Regions from separate parts of the Oscillibacter sp. PEA192 genome, predicted to be linked through region 2. Evidence: riboswitches for the same ligand, from Rfam matches in the RefSeq annotation. Region 2 holds a riboswitch; the other holds the start of a gene.
The links. A riboswitch is a leader RNA that binds a small molecule or an ion and turns the genes downstream of it on or off. The one in region 2 is predicted to bind FMN.

Region 1: it holds a riboswitch for FMN, as region 2 does, so the genes downstream of both, DN611_RS08085 (ECF transporter S component) here and DN611_RS03355 (MATE family efflux transporter) in region 2, are expected to answer to the same signal.

Annotation. Positions count from the first base shown of each region.
Region 1 is NZ_AP018532.1:1,633,437-1,641,020, reverse strand. It holds gene DN611_RS08110 (RNA polymerase sigma factor) at 1-233, shown strand, start outside; gene DN611_RS08105 (hypothetical protein) at 226-1,149, shown strand; gene glyA (serine hydroxymethyltransferase) at 1,194-2,447, opposite strand; gene DN611_RS08095 (5-formyltetrahydrofolate cyclo-ligase) at 2,617-3,204, opposite strand; gene dinB (DNA polymerase IV) at 3,201-4,415, opposite strand; gene DN611_RS08085 (ECF transporter S component) at 4,584-5,288, opposite strand; FMN riboswitch at 5,393-5,521, opposite strand; gene DN611_RS08080 (SLOG family protein) at 5,672-6,190, shown strand; gene DN611_RS08075 (helix-turn-helix domain-containing protein) at 6,391-6,954, shown strand; gene DN611_RS08070 (hypothetical protein) at 6,951-7,502, shown strand; gene DN611_RS08065 (magnesium transporter CorA family protein) at 7,527-7,584, shown strand, end outside.
Region 2 is NZ_AP018532.1:682,826-690,409, reverse strand. It holds gene DN611_RS03370 (amidohydrolase family protein) at 1-715, opposite strand, end outside; gene DN611_RS16410 (hypothetical protein) at 699-869, opposite strand; gene DN611_RS16405 (hypothetical protein) at 1,537-2,034, shown strand; gene DN611_RS03365 (sodium:solute symporter family protein) at 2,135-3,580, opposite strand; gene DN611_RS03360 (patatin-like phospholipase family protein) at 3,984-4,841, opposite strand; FMN riboswitch at 5,015-5,128, shown strand; gene DN611_RS03355 (MATE family efflux transporter) at 5,291-6,694, shown strand; gene DN611_RS03350 (HPr family phosphocarrier protein) at 6,765-7,028, shown strand; gene DN611_RS03345 (CDP-alcohol phosphatidyltransferase family protein) at 7,063-7,446, shown strand.

The DNA.
Region 1 (7,584 bases), 950 kb from region 2:
TGCCCACGGAACCGGCAATACCGGGCCGGGAGACGGGGGACGATACCCTTTGGCAGGCGGTGCAGACCTTGCCACGAGACCAGCGGGAGGCGGTGGTGCTGTTCTACTATGAGGACCTGCCCACAGAGGAGATCGCCCGGATCGTGGGGACGTCCCCGGGGGCGGTGCGGGTCCGGCTGAGCCGGGCACGTGAGAAGCTGCGGAGCATCTTGAAGGAGGGAGACTATGGATGAGCTGGACGCCCGCCTGCGGGCAATGGCAAAGCGGGAGGACTGGGCCCTGCCCGCAGCCTATGAGTCGGCTATGGACGGGCTGGAGGAACAGATCCGCCAGGGGGGCACCCTGGACCGGCCCGGAAAACGGCGGCTGGGGAAGCGGGTGCTGATCCTAGCGGCCATCGTAGCGGTGCTGCTGGCAGCGACGGCGGTGTCCATGGATTTTTGGAATGTCCGGGTGGAAGATGTTCTGGTGGGACAGGAAAGTTCCAGCTATCGGGTAAACGGAGAGATTCCCGTGATCCCTTTGGAGAGCTTTTCGGATGAGGTCGCGTCTGCTATGGAGGATGTTTCACAGAAAATGGAAGAGCAGGATCTCTATTTGAATTCCAGTCCAGGATATTGGCTTCGCACCTTTGACCGCTGGGCAGACTGTGAGGAGTTTATCGGGTTCCCTCTGAACAATCCCTTGGAGAAGTCCAGCCTGCTGGAGACAGCCAACTACTTCGCCATCGCGCAGGATGCGGAGACCCTGAATGAAGAGAGCCAACGCCATTGCGCGGTTGCTTTGCAAGGAAATATTAAAGGCGAGCTGCAGCACGTGACAATAGATACCGGCTATCTCATGGGGCCGATCCGCATTCAAATGACAGTTTCGCTTTATCCGGAGGGAAGCGGCATGGAGCCCGGGACAGGGGGCAGCTGGAACGGGGAAGCGGAATTTGAAATTACCTCCGGTGTGACTGGTGAGGGTATTCCTTATACATTGGTGGTATCCGAGACCCCGGAAAGCGATTACTACAATGACTTTTCTAGTGCAGACGCCTATTTTGTTTTGAAGAACGGGCTTTATACCCTCGATGCCGTATCTCCGGGCAGGGACAGCGGAGCGGACGCGAAAGCTGCCCTGGAAGAGCTCCTGGCCCTCTTCTGAGGAAAGGAAAAACCCGCGGAGGCATTGCCTCCGCGGGGGTTGTTTTAGTCCTGATACAGCGGGAACCGCTTGCACAGCTCCGCCACTTCCGCACGGACCTGCTCCGCATGGTCCGCATAGTCCTCTTTTGCCATGAGGCCCATCCACCGGGCGATCTCCGCCATCTCCGGCTCCCGGAAGCCCCGGGTAGTGACGGCGGGAGTGCCCACCCGGATACCGCTGGTGACGAAGGGCTTCTCCGGGTCGTTGGGGATGGTGTTCTTGTTCACCGTGATGCCTACCTCATCCAGCCGGTGCTCATACTCCTTGCCGGTGAGGCCAAAGTGCCGGGTATCCACCAGAATCAGATGGTTGTCCGTGCCGCCGGAGACCAGCCGGAAGCCCTGCTCGATCAGCTTTTCCGCCAGAACCCCGGCGTTGGCAGCCACCTGCCGCCCATAGGCCCGGAACTCCGGCTTCAGCGCCTCGCCCAAGCACACGGCCTTGGCGGCGATGATATGCTCCAGCGGACCGCCCTGTGTGCCGGGGAACACGGCGGAGTTGATCTTTTTGTACAGGTCGTCGTCATTGCACAGGATCATGCCGCCCCGGGGACCCCGCAATGTCTTGTGGGTGGTGGTGGTCACCACATCGGCGTAGGGGATGGGGGAGGGATGAACACCGGCGGCCACCAGACCCGCAATGTGGGCCATGTCCACCATCAGCCGGGCGCCCACTGCGTCGGCGATCTCCCGGAACTTGGCAAAGTCCAGGGGGCGGGGATAGGCGCTGGCCCCTGCCAGGATCAGCTTGGGGCGGCACTCCTTGGCGATGGCCATCACCTGCTCGTAGTCGATGGTCTCTGTGTCGTCAGACACGCCATAGGGAACGATGCGGAAATATTTGCCGGAGATGTTCACCGGGCTGCCGTGGCTCAGATGGCCGCCATGGGCCAGATTCATACTGAGCACTGTGTCACCGGGCTGCAGCAGGGCAAAGAACGCCGCCAGATTGGCGTTGGCGCCGGAGTGGGGCTGGACATTGGCGTGCGCACAGTCGAACAGCTGACAGGCCCTCTGCCGCGCCAGCTCCTCCGTCACGTCCACGGCATAGCAGCCTCCGTAATACCGCTTTCCAGGATAGCCCTCCGCATACTTATTGGTGAGACAAGTGCCCATGGCCAGCAGGACGGCCTTGCTGACGATGTTCTCGGAGGCGATCAGCTCAATGTTGTGCTGCTCCCGGTCGAATTCCTTCTGAATAGATGCCCCCACCTCGGGGTCGGCCTGGGAGAGAAAGTCCATGATGTCCTGGATCATTGCAGGGGTCCTCCTTCGTGTGATCCGGTCTTCCGGAAAATATAAGCCTTTTCCAGCTTATCAGAGTTCCAGGGACCTGTCAAGGGAACAAGAGGTAATACCCCCACAAAATGTTGTAGAGATAGTGGGAATATTTTGACGATTTTGTGGGAGGCGGACCTTTTCCCAGTCATTCCAGCCGGGATGGCGTGCCGTCCTCAAAAAGTCCGGCTTCTGTCAGCACCCAGGGGATGGGATAGTCGTGGACGCCGAAGGGGATCTCCTGGCGCAGCAGCCGCTCCCGGCACAGCAGAACCGCCGCGCCCCGGTAGTGGGCCAGGAAGCGGTCGTAATAGCCGCCGCCCCGCCCCAGACGGCGGCCCTCCCGGCTGCAGGTGACACAGGGGATCACCGCCAGGTCGATCTGGTCCGGGGAGAGGGCAGGGCTGTCTGCCGGAGGCTCCAGAATGCCGTAGGCGCCGGGGAAGAGCTCCTTCAGGTCGCGGATGGCCCGCAGCTCCATGATGCCATCCGCCACACACAGAGGGACGCACAGCATCTTGCCGTCTGCCAGAGTCTGCTCCAGGATGGGACGGGTGTCGATCTCCCGCCCGGCGGAGACGAAGCAGAACACCGCTCCGGCACTGCGATACTCCGGAAGAGCCAGGAGATGGCGGGCGATGGCCCGGTTCGCCGCTTCCCGGTACCGGAAGGGGAGCTGGGCGCTGAGGCGCCGGATCGTAGCCCGGAGCTGCTGTTTTTCCTCGTCTATTGTCATGGCAGGGGATCCTCCTCTTTCTCTGGACGGGCCGCGCCGTAGGAGATGACGTCGGTCCCGAACTTTCCACGGAGGCGGTCCATAGCCGCCTCCAGCTTTTCCTGTTTTTCTTTTTTGGGCGCCGCCCCAGCTGTGAACAGGTCTACCTGTTCATAGGCGTCCTCCGACCGAACCAGATGGATGGCGGTAACAGTCAGGGCCCGCACGGGAGCCGGGGGTTTCCACAGCTGGCCGGTCAGGTCCATGGCCGCCGCCGTCAGCTCCCGGATCAGGTGGGTGGGGGCGGAGAGCTGCATCTGACGGGAGCGGTCATGGAACTGGGGATCCCGCACCGTCACCTGGACGCCGCCGGCATACAGCCCGCTGTGCCGCAGTCGGGTGGCCACGGAGTCCGCCAGCACGGCGACGCCGCCCCGCACCTGCTCTGCGGTGGTGAGGTTTTTCGGGAAGGTAGTGCCGTTGCCTACGGACTTCACCATCTCCGGCTCGTACCGGGAGCGGACTGGATCGGTGTCCAGCCCGTTGGCATAGTCGTGGAGCTGGACGCCCATTTTGCCCATCAGGGTCTCCAGGGCATCCCGCTTGCAGGCCGCCAGCTCTCCGATGGTCTTCACGCCGAACTGGGCCAAAATCTTCCGGGCGGCGCCCCCCACGTACAGCAGCGCCCCCACCGGCAGAGGCCAGACCAGCCTCTGCCAGTTCTCCCGGGAGACGACAGTGGTGGCGTCGGGTTTCCGGTAGTCGCTGCCCAGCTTGGCAAACACCTTGTTGAAGGAGACCCCCACTGAGAGGGTCAGTCCCATCTCCTGCTTCATCCGTTGCCGCAGATGGTCTGCCAGGGCCTTGGCATCACCGCCGAAGAGGTGGAGGGTATGGGTGACGTCCAGCCAGCTCTCATCGATGCCGAAGGGCTCCACCAGGTCCGTGTACTGCTCGTAGATGGTGTTGACCTCTTTGGAGACCTGCCGGTACAGTTTGTGGTGGGGTGGCAGCAGCACCAGCTCCGGGCACTTTTTCTTGGCCTGCCAGATGGTTTCCGCCGTCTGGACGCCGAATTTTTTCGCCGGTTCATTCTTGGCCAGGATGATGCCGTGGCGGGAGGTGGGATCTCCGCAGACCGCCACGGGCACGTTCTGCAGGTCTGGTCGGCTCCGCAGCTCCACGGAGGCGTAAAAGCTGTTCAGATCGCAGTGCAGGATGATGCGGTCCATGGCCCCGCCTCCTTTCTCACTTCTATTATAGCACATCTGTTCGTTCCTGAAAAGGGAGAAGGGATGGGAAGGTTTTGACATACCGGCGCGGGGAGGCGGAGGGACGGATATGGGCCGCAGTAAAAGGCGCGGGGACGGTATCCGCCCCCGCGCCTGTGGTGTTCAAATTTACAGAATCCCCATCAGCACCAAGGCCAGCACCACAAAGGTCGCCAGCAGGGCCAGGGAGAACAGGAGGAACCCGGCGCTCAGCTTGCCCTTGCCCTCGACAGGCGCATGGGACTCCGGTACCAGCCGGGCCTTCCGCAGGGCGGTGACCACCGGCTTGTAGAGCAGCAGGATCAGCGCCATGTTCAGGCCGCCCTTCACCAGGTTGAAGGGCAGGAACACCGGGATCAGCATGGGGACCACGATTTCCTCGCGATCCATTCCCATGTAGATGGGCGTGATGAGATAGTTCCACAGCAGCATCACCACGGTGAGGCAAACAGTGCCCAGGGCCAGACCGATGACGGCGCCCTTGCGGGTGTGGAACTTCTTGTAGACGAAGGCGGCGGTGCAGCAGAAGGCGCAGGTGGCCAGCACGTTCATGATGCAGCCGATGGGGCCGGTGTCGCTGACGGTGAACATCTCCACCACGGCCACCACGATGGAGATGACGGCGGCGGACAGAGGTCCGAAGAGGAAGGCGCCGATGCAGATGACCGTGTCCTTCAGGTCCATCTGCAGGAAGCCGGACACCTGTGGCAGCATCTTGCTGAGGAGCATCACCACATAGGCGATGGCCGCCAGCATGGCCAGGGAGGTGATGGTTCGGACGTTTGTTGCGGGCCGGGAGGGGTTCTTGATGGCGTTGGCATTGGGTTCAGACATAAAAATACACTCCTTTTCGTTGCTTGAAAACACCCTGGACGCTTTGGCTTCTCCAAGGTGATCCACGCAACGCAGGAGCGCGAACAAACGCGCGGCCACGCCGCACTCATCTTCTTCCATCCAGACTGTAACTGTTGGTCCCGGAGTTTCACCGAGTCAGCGCCTGTGCATACGCGCAGGCGGTCGCGGACTGTACCGCCAGTGGGGAATTTCACCCCGCCCTGAAGACAAAGTATTCAGTTGCTTTCTGGCCATAGTATATGACAGCGCGGAAGAAATTGCAAGTCCCTAAATGAAAAAACGGCAAATTTCCCGTGGGTCTTTACAAACAAGAACGGATGTTCTATACTGAATCAAAGACCAGAAGGAGGGAGGCGGAGACCATGCGGGGGCGGCAGTCGGCCTGCTGCTTTACCGGGCACCGGCCCGGTAAGCTGCCATGGCGGTATAACGAGGAGGACCTGCGCTGCGTGTTGCTCAAGGCCCGCATCGCAGACGCGGTGGAGGCGGCCTATCAGGAGGGATTCCGTCACTTTCTCTGCGGCATGGCCCTGGGCTGTGACCTGTATTTCTGCGAGTGCGTCCTCCGCCTGCGCCAGACGCACCCGGACGTGACGGTGGAGGCGGCCGTCCCATGTCCCTCCCAGGCGGATGCCTGGCCGCCGGACCAGCGGCGGCGGTATGAGCGGCTGGTGGCTGCCTGTGACTTTGAGACCCTGGTGTCCGCCTGCTACACCCCCGCCTGTATGCAGCGGCGGGACCGGTATATGGTGGACCACGCCGCGCTGCTGATCGCCGCCTTTGACGGGTCTCCCGGCGGAACCCGGTACACGGTGGAGTACGCCATGCGCCGGGGGCTGGAGATCGTGGACCTGCCCATTGTGCTGGAGCCCGCCCGATAGGCCGGGGCGCTTGGATGCGGAGACGTCCGGTGCCTCGGCTTTTTTCTTGCAATATGGGCCGGAGCCGTTGCGCGGGGAGCCCTGTTGTGGTATGTTGGAGAGGAAGGCAATCTGAGATTGCGGAACTTCCATGCTTGGTTGCTGGTATGCAACCGGGCGGCCTGATAAGCTGAAGGCATCCAAGAGAAGGGAGAATGCCTATGACATTCGGAGAGAAGCTGCAATCCCTCCGGCAGAGAGCCGGCATGAGCCAGGACGCGCTGGCCGAGCGCCTGCAGGTGAGCCGGCAGGCCGTCAGCCGCTGGGAACGGGACGAGACCATGCCGGAGACGGACAAAGTGGTGGCCCTGGCGGATATTTTCGGTGTGACAACAGACTATCTGCTCCGCCTCCAGCCGGAGCAGACGGAGCCGGAGGAGAAGCAGCCGCCGCCCCAGGAACGGAAGGACTGGGTGGAGCGTTTTTTGGCCTTTAGCAAGCGGAAGTGGTACCTGCTGGGATGGGTGCTGATCGCCTGGGGCGTATTGGATCTGGTGCAGCTGGCGCTGTTTTATCTGGCGTACCGGGGGATGCTGGGCGGATTTACGGGTCTGATCGGCTGGGATATGGCGGAGATGGGCGGAGTGAATCTGCTTGACGTGTTCCCGGCAGGTGTGCTGCTGTTCCCGGCCCTGTACGCCGCCGTGAAGATCGCGGCGGGGGTGCTGGTGCTGTATTTCGGAAAAAGGCATGTACAAAAGAAGCGGGAGGAGGAAATGCAGTGAAGGGAATCTTTTGGGGGTTCTTCTTGATCTTTATCAATTTTTATGTGACAATCAACGGACATACACTGAATCTGCTGCCGACCTTTGCGGGTTATATCTTACTCTATCGGGCAGCAGGGGAATTGTTGGGAGAGAGCGGTCGATTCGGGAAACTCCGCCCCTTTGCTGTGGCTGTGGCCATATACACGGGTATCCTGTGGGTGGGAGACTTGCTGGGCGTGACCGGCGCAAACTGGCTGAGTACGCTCCTGGAGCTGGCTGCTCTGGCGGTCGCCCTGTATATTTCCTGGAGCGTGATCCAGGCCATTTTGGAGATGGAGACCCATTATGGGACAGATCTGAACGGCACTTCGGCACGGACCGCCTGGTTTGTCCTGTTGGCGGCACAGATTGCCGGAACGCTGGGCGGCCTGCTGCTGGACGCTTTGGCACTGATGGCCCTGATTGCCCTGCTGGTGGGCATCATCTGGTTTCTCGCGGCACTGTGGAAGTGCGCCGGGCTCTATGACGGCCTGCCGCCCAAGGACGCCGGCCTGGAAAACCTGTGAGAGACCGAGAGGAGAGAGACCGCCATGCGAAAGGTACTGCCCATGTCCCGCATCCGGGAGATGGAGCCCTATATGGACGCCA
Region 2 (7,584 bases):
GGGCCAGCAGTCGTTCCATCTGCCCAAATCCCCCCATGCTTCCCACATGGGAAACTTGAACCGGAAGATCCAGCTGCCGCCCTATGGAAACCAACTCCTCCACCGCGCCGAATACATTATCCGCGTCATCTCGCACATGGGCGGCCACAAGACGGCCATGGCTTTGGCAGAAGCAGGCGGTTTTCACCATCTCATCCCGTGTCACACCGGGTACATAGCGAATACCGAAGGACACCCCAAAGCAACCCGCTTCCAGAGCCTCTTTGGCCAGCCTTGACAACCGTTGTTGTTCATCGGGCCGAATTGCACTGTACTTGTCCCGGTGCCCGGCCTGCTCCCGCAGGAAGGTATGGCCGGCTAGTAGTCCCATATTGATCGGGCCGCCATCACGGTCCATCAATTCTAAATACCGCAGAGGCGAGACCGTATTGATACCGCAGTTTCCACCAATCGCTGTAGTGACTCCCATGCGAAGCATGGAGGTCATAATGCTGGGAATCAGTCGCCCCTCCTCTGGGTCATAAGGATCCTCGTGCATGTGGATATCCACAAAACCAGGTGAAACCACCATCCCTTCGGCATCCAAAATCACATCAGCTTCCGGCTCTTCAGCAGTCAGCCCCTGAATACGCCCGTCTTCCACTAGCAGATTATTTTTGGAGTGAACATGACTGGCCGGGTCTACAATCAGTCCGTGTTTAATCAGTGTGCGCATCACTTTGCCCCCTTTCTCCGTCCGTCAGCCATTCAGGCAGGCCCGTATTTTGCGGCACGCCTTCATATCCTTGGCGGCGGACAACCAGCGCATCCTCTCCGAGGTTCAACAGCACAACCATCGGCATACAATGCATATTGTAATTCTTCTTCATCCGTGCTTCTACATCCGCCCAGACAAAAAGATAGCGCCCATCGGCGCCGAACAGTACCACTTTGCGGTGATTCACTCACATTACAGAGCGGATTCATTCTAGAAATTATGCTCTGGACAGCGTAAGGGTATCATACCATAAGATCACGAAAAAGCCAATTATATAATGAAGTTATTTTCCATCTCCTGACTCCAGCATTCTGAGCACTTCCTTGTTAGAGTCGGAGACCATTTTTCGGGTCTTGTTGAACGCATCATGCTCCTTGTCTGCCTTGACGACGGTCGCTTGTCTGGAGGCGCGCCCTTATCCCAAAATATCCTATCGGCGGAAAACCAGAAGCTCACTGACACAGGCGGCAGATTTCCACATGGCGAAGGTGCTCTGGCGCTCGATCAGATACTCAATACAGTTTGGAATACCCGCTCATCGTACGCCCATCCAGCACGCGTTTCCAGGCGATCAGGTCCATTGGTCTTGCTGCGGTCCGCACTGGCACAAATGATCTCTGCCCGGCTGTGCCCTGTGACGGCGTAAAAGCCCGCAGAACTGTTTTATACCATGGTGTATAGAAGTCCCGCGCGGTGGGCGGCCCGCAATGACGGATACGGGTTGTAAAAGCGTGCCTCCCTTGTTTTGGTCTTTCTCCCCATCGCTCCGCAGGGCGTGCTTGTTGTATTTTTGCAATGACTTCTTCCTGCAATTCGCCTTTCTGAACGATATTAGTTTCCTTTCTGAGAATGGCTTGGAATGGCGAGAAGGAAGATGTCGCTCTGCTGACAAATCCGCATGGGATATGTCGCGTCACACGGCAGGATATCGGTCTGCTGAAGCTGTGCTCCGGACAAATCAGGATCACTTCTCAGCCTTTGCCATCGTCCGGTTCCGCAGCAGAAATCCAGTAACCTTTGTTGTTGCAAAGATGGTCCATGACCAGGCGCACAAGCGCAGTCCACCGTCCCGCCATGTAGTTGATGCGTGCAGGACAGGATTTTGGGATGCAGAAGATGAAGAACTGCCATACGCTGTCGGAAGCTCTGAGGACGGAGCGCTGACCGCCGCATTGGTGACGCGATCTGAAAAAGCGGTGTGTGTGCCATTGGCATTGGGGCAAAGACAGCAGTGGCGAGGTCTGCTGTCTGACCGGAGACTTTTTATCTATCAGTAATACGCCAAAACAAAGCCAGCCGGGGATCTTCAAAATTTCCGGCTGGCTCTTATAATGTTCACTCCATTGCTTTCCGATATGGGGATGCAGCAGCTCCCTATCAGCTCTGCTTTTCAGCTTTCAGGAATACGGACGGTGCGCGCTTATAAGTCGCAAGGCTCACAACGACCAGTGCGATACCGCAGGCAACCGTGCCCGGCACCGCCGCCCCAAGGCCGAAGGGCTGGCCTGCCAGCTTCCAGCCAACGCAGACAACAAACCCGCCCAGCAACCCGGCCATGACGCCGGTCTTGGTTGCCTTCTTCCAGAACAGCGCTGCAAATGCGGGAATCCCAGCCGATGCGGCATAGAAGCTCCAGGCGAACATGAGGATGTTGTATGCATTGTGGATGTACAACGCGATCACCAGCGCGCCCAGGGGCAGGACAATGGAGAAGATGCGGGAGAGGGAGATCTCGGTCCGCTCCGGCATTTGGGGACGGATGGTCTTTCCGATGTCGTGGACGCAGGTCTGCACAGATACCAGCAGATAGCTGTCCGCCGTGGACATGATGACCGAGAGCATACCGGCCAACGCAAGTCCCGTCAGACCGGCGGGAAGGATCCGGATCGCCAGGGCCGGAACGACAGCGTCCGTCGAGCCATACTGCGCCAGGATGTCGCCGCCGAGGATCTGACGGCCCACAACACCCATGAAGTAGACCAGCACAATGGTCACGCCGTATACGGCCGTACCCAGGAACATCCCGCGCTTTGCCGCCCTTCGGCTCTTGGCGGCAAATGCGCGCTGCCACATTTCCGCACCTGCCATGGTGAAAACCAGATAGGTGATGATGTCTCCCAAAATGCTGCCGTCAATATGCGGCTCCACCAGCGCCGGGTCCAGGTTGGCCGCAAAGTTCGCAAAGCCGCCCACGTTGAACAGGGCCGCCACCGGGATCAGGATATACACGAAGACGATCAGCATATAAAATTGCAGCACGTCGGTGTATACCACGCCGAACAGGCCGGAGGTGGCTGTGTAGACCATAAAGACCACTGTTGCGATCAGCGCGCCCATCTCATAGGAGAGGCCGAACTCTCCCCCCAGCATCCGGATGATCGTGGCCGTGGCGGTGACCTGGGAGGCCACCGTCCCCATCATGGCGAACGCGATCAGCACAGAGAGGGTGATCTTGGCTGCCCGGCCAAACCGCCGTTCAAACAGCTCCGGGATAGAGGTGATCCCGTACTGCATCCCGATATCCGAGATCTTCCCGGCGATGCCGGAGAAAATGAACATTCCCAGAAGGTATGGAATTGCGGTAAGGACCGCCTTGAAGCCGTCGGTATAGGCCACACCTGCCCGGCCCATCAGACCGCTGCCGCCGATGATCGTCGCGCAGACGGTGGCCATCAGCACCATCGGCCCAAAGGACCGGCCCGCTACATAATAATCCTTTGTGTTCTGGATCCGCCTGACGGAATAGACCCCCACCAGGACCATGATGACAAGGTATGCCGTAATGATTCCCAGATCCAAAATCGTCAATACGCTGTGATCCATCAAAAATGCCCTCCTTTTCTTTGTTTGCTCCAGAGGGCCGCACCTGCATACCTTTGTCCGGCAAGATCTTCAGCAGCTGTCTGCTTCCATTCACACCCACATTATATATGTTTCGGCGCAGCCCTCTACCCATAAGGGCAGATCCTGATCCATATTCTTCACCCCTTCTAACCACGTCCTCTTGTGGCAGTGAATATATGAACATTATAATGTTACTTGAAAAAAATGTCAATTTGTCCGATATGTATCAGAAATTCTTTATTCAAAAAGTATATATGCCATCCCGCCAGTTTTGCCAACCATGATACCTGGACCAAGGGACGCTGTATACTGCACAAAGAAAAACTGCGCATCCATACAAGCCCCTGCCTGCTGGATGCGCAATTTCCTGTATCATCTACCATCATTCATGCGTCAGCAAATACTCTTTCAGTCCGCTGAGAGACGCCCTGCCGGCCTCTGCCCCGAGGTCATAAACAGCCTGCAGCTTGGCGGGGTCCTTTTCCACACGCCTGATTGGGAGTGGGCCATTGGGCCGAACCACGAAGAGCTCCCCGCGCTGCTCCATCCCTATGATCTCCTCCACCTGCCGGTTATAGACTTCCCACCGCCGGTTCAGACTCTCCACAAAGGCCGGATAGCGATGGTAATAGAGGCGGTTGAATCGCTGAAGCCATGCTGCGGGCCGCTCTTTCCGATACTCCAAGGGACGTGTGAGCACGAGAACGGTCTTGTCGTAGCCCAGACTCTTGCAGAAATGGACTGGAATACTGTCGCTGACCCCGCCATCCAGGTAGAACCTCCCATCCAACTCCACAGGCCGGGAGACATAGGGCATGGCAGAGGTGGCCCGCAGGACCTCCATCTGACGGAACGGCTCTGTGATCCGGATATACTCCGGGGCGCCTGTGTGCAGATCGGTGACCGCGGCATAGAAGTCAACGCCCGATCTCTGAAAGGCCGCTTCATCAAATACGTCCAGCTTGGAGGACACCTCATAGAAGGCGAAGTCGGCGTTGATCAGATTGCCCGTGGTCAGCAGCGAGCGCAGCCCCATGTACCGCTTATCCCGGATATACTTCAAATTATACCGTATGGCGCGTCCCTTCTGACCGGCGGGAGCATTGATCCCAAACAGCGCACCGGCCGACACACCGACGATTCCATCAAAGGATATCTGTTCATCCATCCAGGAGTCCAGAACGCCTGCGGTAAACATTCCGCGCATGGCGCCGCCCTCCAAGACCAAGCCCGTTTTCATCCCTGTCCTGCCTCCTGTGATTTTGTCGATTTTGATATTTTACCACAGGAAAAGCCAAAATGGAATGCCTTGTACGAGACACAGGATATCGATCAGAAAGCGCAGAAGTTGATACGGCGGGAAGGACATTTTCCTTGACGGTTCTTTTATTTAATGATACATTTAGGTATGTAAGTTTTCTTCGGAAACGAGATATTTCTCTACTGGCGGTAACAGTCCGCGAGCGATCAGCTAATCCGGTGGAATTCCGGAGCCAACAGGTTCGGTCTGGAGGGGAGAAGAAGGCTTTCTGGTGCCGTGCCGGATGCCCATCCTCCTCAAGCAAAAGTGTATACTCTAAGCACCCGGTACAGCCATCTCTCTGCGTCAGGGAAATGGCGCCGGGATTTTTTATTTCCGGCGGCTTCTCCCTCGGAAGCGTCCAGTATGAATACGGAAGGAGCCTTGCTATGGAGCCAAACCTGCAGCCAAACCCATTGGAAACGGATCCCATACCCAAACTGATCGTTCGATACGCCGTTCCCACCTCACTGACACTGATGGTCAACTACCTCTATAACATCGTGGATCAGATCTTTGTCGGACAGGGCGTGGGCATTACAGGAATGGCAGCCACTAATATCGCGTTCCCGCTGACCATTCTGGTCAATGCTGTGGCATTGATGCTGGGAGACGGATGTGCCGCCAATATCAGTCTGTGCCTGGGTCGGAAAGCGCAGCGGGAGGCGGACAGCACCATCAGTCACGCCCTCACCCTGATCTTGGCCAGCGGTCTGCTGGCCGCTCTGGCCTGCGGCATCTTCGCCCCGCAGATCGTAGTCCTTTTCGGCGCGACGCCGACTGCCTATGCAGAGTCTCTGTCCTATATGCGCGCCATCGCATGGGGGATCCCGTTCCAGCTCCTTTGTCCCGCCTTCACCGCCATTATCCGGGCGGACGGCTCCCCGCAGTACATGATGAAGTGCATGATGACAGGGGCGGTCATCAACCTGATCCTGGACCCTATCTTTATCTTTCCGCTGAAGATGGGCGTTGTGGGCGCCGGGATCGCCACGGTGATCGGGCAGGTGGCTGCTGGATGCCTGGCCCTGCTCTACCTGCGCCGCCTCAAAACCGTTCATATCCGGCGGGAGGACCTACGCCCTACACGGAAGCTGACCTGTCGTATTCTGGCACTGGGCTTCCCCAGCTTGCTTACGCAGATGCTCTCCGCTCTGGTGCAGATTACCCTGAACAATCTGATGCGGGCCTATGGAGCCGCCACAGTCTATGGCAGTGACATTGCCTTATCCGTCTACGGCATGATGATGAAGGTCTACCAGATCGCTCACTCCATGTTCGTCGGGGTGTCCTCTGCCATCCAGCCCATCAACGGCTATAATTTCGGCGCCAACCACTATGCGCGGGTCCAAAAGACATTCCATATAGCTTCTCTTATTGCAGTAGGCATTTCAGTGGTGTGGTTTCTCATTTTCATGGTGTTCCCGCGGCAGATCGCAAGCTGCTTTGTATCGGACAATGCGCTCTATCTGGATTGCGCACAGCACTGCTTCCGGCTCTATATGCTGGCCTTTTTCCTGTATGGCCTTCACATGACCTCAGCCTCCTTCTTCCAGGGGATCGGCCGGCCTGGTAAGTCCCTGCTGATTCCTCTGGCCCGGCAGGGCTGCTTCCTGATCCCTCTGGCGCTTCTGCTATCCCGCTCCTTCGGGCTGGACGGCGCACTTCTGGCCGCACCGATAGCCGATGCTCTTGCGTTCCTGCTCTGCCTGCTGCTGGCCCGCTGGGAATTTCGGAGTTGGAGAAGAAAGGGCTGGCTGTGCAAAGGAGAGCGCAAATATCGCGCATCATAAGCGCACATGTTCCGAAGCCCCTGGATCGAGCATTTATAAATGAAAATCTATCATTGGGAGGACGATTCCCATGACAACGCGGACCCTTTCATTGCAGTTGGAGGAAGATTTCACCACACATACAGCCGCACTGTTTGTAAGCCATGTCAATGTCTTTCAGAGCACCATCCGCATAATCGCCGGTGAGCGAAGCATCAATGCGAAAAGTCTTCTCGGGGTCGTCTCCTTCGGCTTTCGTCAGGGACAGCAGGTACAGGTCGCTGCAGACGGCCCTGACGAAGCCGAAGCTGTAAACGCGTTGTCGCAATTTTTCCAGTCTTCTGCTTCCGCATGACTTGTCTGCATATAGGAGATGGAGAAGAACCTCAATGAAGCCATTCAACACAAAAGAGAGATTCTCTATTCCGAACCTGATGGGATATTTTCGGCTCCTCCTCATTCCGGTATTCTGTTACCTCTATCTGGCAAAAGAAGCGTACCATTGGGCCGCAGGTGTTGTCCTCCTCTCCAGTCTCACGGATCTGTTTGATGGGATGATCGCAAGAAAGTTCAACATGATCACAAATTTGGGCAAGGCGCTTGACCCGATCGCGGACAAACTGACACACGGTGCATTGGCTCTTTGTCTGGCCTTCCGCTATCCCCAGATGTGGGTCCTGTTTGGTCTTATGGTGCTCAAGGAGGGCTACATGGTGGTTATGGGCCTGCTCTTTTTCAGAAAAGGGAAAATGCTCAATCTGAAAATATCTTAGGCATACGAATTCCTCCACACCCGTGTGACTTTTCTATCAAATGATCCATTTGAAGATGTGAACGGTTTTCCCTTTTGGGAGAAACAAAAATGTAACACGAGCGCATACTTACTTTTGCAGGCCGGCTCCGTATGGAGC